2 regions of the Nocardia sp. NPDC058499 genome follow, and region 1 is predicted to be linked to the other one. Evidence: riboswitches for the same ligand, from Rfam matches in the RefSeq annotation. Region 1 holds a riboswitch; the other holds the start of a gene.
What was found. Region 1 has a riboswitch for cobalamin ahead of ACFWPH_RS26685 (FecCD family ABC transporter permease). Riboswitches for the same ligand answer to the same signal wherever they lie in the genome.
Positions count from the first base shown of each region.

Region 2: linked by a shared signal. The riboswitch ahead of metE (5-methyltetrahydropteroyltriglutamate--homocysteine S-methyltransferase) and the one ahead of ACFWPH_RS26685 (FecCD family ABC transporter permease) in region 1 are both predicted to bind cobalamin.

Region 1 covers NZ_JBHXMZ010000010.1:60,130-63,302, forward strand. Annotated here, with positions in the region: gene ACFWPH_RS26680 (ABC transporter ATP-binding protein) at 1-588, opposite strand, end outside; gene ACFWPH_RS26685 (FecCD family ABC transporter permease) at 588-1,643, opposite strand; cobalamin riboswitch at 1,750-1,963, opposite strand; tRNA gene ACFWPH_RS26690 (tRNA-Met) at 2,135-2,211, shown strand; gene ACFWPH_RS26695 (dienelactone hydrolase family protein) at 2,470-3,173, shown strand, end outside.
Region 2 covers NZ_JBHXMZ010000001.1:989,934-993,106, forward strand. Annotated here, with positions in the region: gene ACFWPH_RS04585 (pyruvate carboxylase) at 1-470, opposite strand, end outside; cobalamin riboswitch at 979-1,184, shown strand; gene metE (5-methyltetrahydropteroyltriglutamate--homocysteine S-methyltransferase) at 1,300-3,173, shown strand, end outside.

The DNA.
Region 1 (3,173 bases):
ATTGAGATCGTGCAGCGCCGCGACAACGGTGATACCCAGGCCGCGCGCGGCCGCGAGGACGGTGTATTGGTGCTGTACATCGAGGTGATTGGTCGGTTCGTCCAACACCAGCACCTGCGGCTGCTGCGCCAGCGCTCGCGCGATCAGGACCCGCTGCCGTTCCCCGCCGGACAGGGAGAGGAAACCGCGGTCGGCGAGATGCGCAGTATCGGCGGTCGCCATTGCGGCGGCGCAGATCTCGTCGTCCCGCCGCCGGGTGCCGCGTAGCAGTGTGGTGTGCGGTAGACGTCCGGTGGCCACGACCTCGGCGGCGGTGAAATCGAACGGTGTCGACGTGTCCTGGGCCAGCGCCGCCACCTGGCGGGCGTTCTCCCGCATACTGATCGCCGTGATATCGGTGCCGTCCACCAGTACCCGGCCGGAGGCGGGCGACAGCGCCCGGTACAGACAGCGCAGCAGAGTCGATTTACCGCTCCCGTTCGGGCCGATGATGCCGATGAACTGTCCGGGTGCGGCCGTCAGGGTTACCGCCTGCACGATCGGGGTGCCGTCGAGTTCGACCGTGACGCCGGCGTAGTCGACCCGCATCAGCCGCGCTCCACCAGCGTGCCGCGCCGGCGCATCAGCAGGATGAACACGGGCACGCCCACCGCGGCGGTGACGGCTCCCAGCGGTAGTTCCTGGGGCGGTATCAGGGTGCGCGCCAGCAGGTCCGCGGTCACCAGGAACACCGCACCCAGAACCGGGGTCACCGCGACGAGCCGACGGTGATCGGCGCCCACCAGCAGCCGGGCGACATGGGGCACGATCAGGCCGACGAATCCGATAGCCCCGCATACCGCGACGAAACATCCGGTCATCGCGGCGGAGACCACGAACAGCAGCAGCCGGAAGCGTGCGGCATTCATCCCCAGCGCCGCACTCACCTCGTCGCCCATCGACAACGCGTTCAACTGTCGCGCGCAGAGCGCGATCACGGCCAGGCCGGCCGCGGCCACCGCGGCCACCAGCGGAACCCTCTGCCAGGTGGCACCGGCCAGACTGCCCAGCAACCAGAACATGACGGACCGGGCGGTATCGCCGCCCCGCGGAGCCAGGAACACCAGCACGGTCGTCGCGGCGGAGAACCCGTAACCGATGGCGGTGCCGGTGAGTACGAGCCGCAACGGCACCAACCCCGACGCCGACCGCGCCATCAGATATACGAGGGCCGTGGCGCCCAGCGCGCCGGTGAAAGCCGCCGTCGACAGCGCGTAGATTCCCAGCGCGCCGAATGCTCCGAACAGTATGACCGCGGTGGCGCCCACCGAAGCCCCGGAGGAAATACCCAGCACATAGGGATCGGCCAGGGCGTTACGCACCATGGCCTGGACGATCAGGCCGACCCCGCCGAGCCCCGCGCCGACACAGGCCGCCAGCAGGACCCGCGGCAGCCGGGAGTCCACGACGATCCGGTAGTTCGCCACCTCGCCGGTGAGTACGGTGCCGCCGGTGAGTTCGGCCCACAGGAACCCGACGGTGGAACGCCAGGGGATATGCGCCGCGCCGAGCCCCAGCGCGAGCACCGAAACCACCGCCAGCGCGGCGGTCAGGCCCGCCACGAGAACCGGCACGGGCAGCCGGCGTTTCGCTCTCGCTCTCATCGGGCCGTAGCTACCCGCACCGCCCCTGATCCGACGCCTGCAGACATGCGAGTACCGCGAGTCATAATCTCGTCAACCGTTCCCTCGGAGCCGACAGCGACCCGACCGTCGGCCGGGCCACGCCGGCAGGTCTTCGGGCTCGCGAACACGACACCGGACGGCGTCACCTACTGGCGGTCGCTTCCCAGGCCGGGGGCCCAGTGCTCGATGACCGCGGTCGTTTTCACATACCGCTGCGGGGCAGCTCCGGATTCCCACCGGATTCCCTCTTACGAACCACCCGTCGTCGACGGGCGGTAACCAGCGCGGGGTCACGGTAACACCCCGTATTCCCGGACCGGACGTGCCGGGCGGGATTGTGCACCACCTCACTGGGCCGGCCGCCGGGCTCGGTGGGCGAGATTCGGCCACGGCCGGTCCACGAGGATATCGCGGGCCGGAGGCCGCGTTTTGGTCCGGCGGCCCCTCGTGCGCTATGGTTACCAGCGCAACGCGGGGTGGAGCAGTTCGGTAGCTCGCTGGGCTCATAACCCAGAGGTCGCAGGTTCAAATCCTGTCCCCGCTACCATCAACGGCCGAGTGCGCAACGATACGAATCGTTCCGCACTCGGCCGTTCTCGGTATATTGCGCCTTTTCGTCCGACGTGGGGCCGATGATCCCGCGCTGCGCCGCGGAGACCTGTGTCGATCGCGGAATCGGCTGGTGCCGGATGACTGTGCGAGGGAGATGTCGCCCACTTGGCGTGATTGAGATTCTTTCTATACGAGAATGATACTCTCATCGGCGACTGCACAGTCGGATCGCCGGCAGCAAAGGAGGTGCCCGGTGGCCGAAATTACCGCGGTGACATTGCATCACGACGGAGCGGACCTCATCGGGGCCCTGGCCGTACCCGACGGGCCGGGGCCGCACCCGGGAGTGCTCGTGGTGCACACCGCACACGGGCTGACCGAAATGATGCGTGAACGCGCCCAGCGCCTGGCCGATCTCGGGTATACGGCCCTGGCCGTCGACATGTACGGCGGGGGACAGTCGTATCCGGCCCCGGATGCGGCGGGCGGGCCCTTCGCCGGCCTGCTCGGTGCCCCGGGGCGGGTGCGCGCCCGCACGGTGGCCTGGCACGAAGCGCTGAAGGGTCTGCCGGTCGTCGATCCCGGGCGCACGGCGGCGATAGGCTATTGCTTCGGTGGCAAATGTGTACTGGAACTGGCCCGCAGCGGTGCGGGCGCGCGGGCGGTGGTGAGCTACCACGGCCTGCTCACCACCGAGGAGCCCGCGCGGCCGGGCACTGTTCGCGCACACATCTCCGTTTACGCCGGCGGGCAGGACCCGTACGCACCGCGCGCCGATATCGACGCCCTGGAGCGCGAACTTGCCGCCGCCGGCGCCGATTACACGCTCACCACGTTCAGCCAGGCGGCGCACGGGTTCACCGATCCGAGCTCGGGCGATATCGGCCGGCCCGGTATCGCCTACGAGCCGTTGGCCGCCGCCCAGTCCTGGGCAGGCACGATCGCCCTCCTGGGATC
Region 2 (3,173 bases), on a different contig from region 1:
ACGAACACCGGGAACTCCATGGACTCGGCCGCCGCGAGCAGTTCACCGACATCCGCGGAAGGTGCGCTGGAATTCAGGACCGGCAGCCCGGCCGCCTTCGCCGCCGCAATCGCGCGCGCCTTGTTACCCGCGAGTTCCAAGACCTCGGACGACGGACCGATGAAGGTGATTCCCTCGCGCGCACAGGCGGCGGCCAGGTCCGGATTCTCGGACAAGAACCCGTATCCCGGATAGATCGCGTCGGCGCCGGCGGTCTTGGCCGCCTCGATGATCGCGTCGACCGAGAGATAGGCCCGGACGGGATGCCCCTCCTCGCCGATCTCGTATGCCTCGTCCGCCTTCAGGCGGTGGACCGAATTGCGGTCCTCGTGCGGGAAGACGGCAACCGTTCCGATACCGAGCTCGTACGCCGCGCGGAAGGCTCGGATGGCGATCTCGCCGCGGTTGGCAACCAAGACTTTCGAGAACATTGACCCAACGTACCCGGCGCCACATCCAGGATCGACACCGAAGTCCACTTCGCAGAATCTTCACAACGGGGCATTGCACGGTTGCGAAACATTGGTCACCCTGCCGTCACATCTCACCGGCGACCACGGGCGATTGTGCGATCAGCCGAGGTTGGCCAACTCCGGGCAATCTTCGCAGCGAGGCCACACATCCCTCGGCAGCGCGGTCGGGGACCGAGCTCGGCCATACGCCCGCCCCCACTCGGCCGCACGCTCGGCGCCGTCGACCAGCTCACCGACGCCTCCGCCATCGCCGATACCGCCAGGACGATTCCCGTAGCGGACAGTTCCACATACGGAACGAACCGTCCCCCCGCGTGCCGACGATCGCGCTCGACGAGGTACAGCCACCGGCGCACTGGCCGACGTCAGCCGGTAGCCGCGCGCCGTATCGGCGGGCGCATCGGCTCGGCACGGCGGGCGGGCTATGGTGGATAACGCAGCTGGTTCGCCGGCCGGTCGCCCCGGAGCCCCGGACGATCGTCCCGGCGTCGAAACCCGCAACGGGCGGGTGAGAGGGAATCCGGTGGAAATCCGGAACTGTCCCGCAGCGGTGAGCGAGAACGAACGCCGTCATCAGCACTGGGCGCACAGCCTGGGAAGCGACGGCCAGTAGGTCGGCCGATGGGCCGGTGCCCGCGAGTCCGAAGACCTGCCGGTTGTACCGGGTACGCCGTATCCGGTGGCCACCGCCTCGAGGATTGGGCGCCGCGGTCCACCAGTGCTGAAAACGCTCCCGCCGCGCGCGGCGGTCGGGTTTTCAGTGGTGTCCGTGCACCCGCGTAAGGCGATGGCCGGTCGAACGTCAGCACTGGAGAACACCGTGACTGCTATTTCGCACAATCCGTTCACCGCAACGGTTCTCGGCCTGCCCCGGGTGGGGCCGCGCCGCGAGCTGAAACGCGCGACCGAATCCTATTGGGCCGGGCGTATCGATGCCGATCGTCTCCACGAGACCGGGCGGACCCTGCGCCGCGACCAGTACGCGGAGCTACAGGCCGCGGGCATGGATTCGATTCCCGTCGGCACCTTCTCCTACTACGACCAGATGCTCGATACGGCCGTGCTGCTGGGCGCCCTGCCGCCGCGGGTCGCCGATATCGCCGGCCCGCTGGACCGCTATTTCGCCGCGGCCCGCGGTACGGATTCGGTGGAACCACTCGAGATGACCAAATGGTTCGATACCAACTATCACTATCTGGTCCCCGAGATCGGCCCGCACACCTCGTTCGCGCTGCATCCCGGCGAATTGCTGGCGCAGGTGCGCGAGGCGCTCGAACTCGGCGTCCCGGCGCGTCCGGTCGTCATCGGCCCGATCACTTTCCTGAAACTCTCGAAATCGGCGGACACCGCCGCGCTGGAACGCGTCGGTGAGCTGATCCCGCTCTACCGGGACCTCCTCGCGCTGCTCGCCGCGGCGGGCGTGTCCTGGGTACAGCTCGACGAACCCGCCCTGGTCACCGACCTCACCTCGGAGGAACTCGCGGTGGTCCGCCAGGTCTACACCGAGCTGACGGAACCGGCCGACCGGCCGGCCGTCCTGGTCGCCACATACTTCGGCAATCCCGGCCCCGCGCTGGGAGCCCTCGCCGGAACCGATGTGGAAGGACTCGCGATCGACCTGGTCGCCGGCGGTACGGTCGACGATGTGGCCGCCGTTCCCGCTTTGGCGGGTAAAACGCTGGTTGCCGGTGTCGTCGACGGTCGTAATGTCTGGCGCACCGATCTTGATCGAGCCCTGTCCACCCTCGCCACACTGCTCGGCAGCGGGAAATCGGTCGCGGTTTCGACCTCCTGCTCCCTGCTGCACGTGCCCTACACCCTCGCCGTGGAAACACACCTCGACGAAGCCCTGCGCTCCTGGCTCGCCTTCGGCAGCGAAAAACTCGCCGAGGTCCGGGTGCTGGCCACGGGCCTGAACACCGGTACCGAGGCCGTGGCGGCCGAACTCGCGCAGGCCCGCGCCGCGATCGCGAGCCGCCGGGCGGATCCGCGGATCGCCGACTCCCGGGTTCGGGCCCGGCTGGCCGCGCTGGGCCCGGCCGCCACCGAACGTGGCCCCGCGGCGCAGCGCCGGACCCTGCAGCAGGACCGGCTGCAGCTGCCGCCCCTGCCCACCACCACGATCGGTTCCTACCCGCAGACCACCGCGATCCGGCTGGCCCGGGCGGAGCTGCGCAAGGGCGACATCGACCGGCCCGAGTACGAGCGCCGGATGCGGGCGGAGATCGCCGAGGTCATCGCCCTGCAGGAACAGCTCGGCCTCGACGTGCTGGTACACGGCGAACCCGAACGCAACGATATGGTGCAGTACTTCGCCGAACAGCTCGACGGTTTCGCGGCCACCGAACTGGGCTGGGTGCAGTCCTACGGCACCCGCTGCGTACGCCCGCCGATCCTGTTCGGCGATGTCTCCCGGCCCGCGCCCATGACGGTCGATTGGATCGGCTACGCCCAATCACTCACCAGCAAACCGGTGAAGGGCATGCTCACCGGACCGGTCACCATCCTGGCCTGGTCCTTCGTGCGCGACGACCAGCCGCTCGCGGAATCTGCGCGCCAGGTGGCGCTGGCCATCCGGGACGAAACCGTCGACCTGCAGAACGCGGGCATACGGATCATCCAGGTGGACGAACCGGCACTGCGCGAACTGCTGCCACTGCG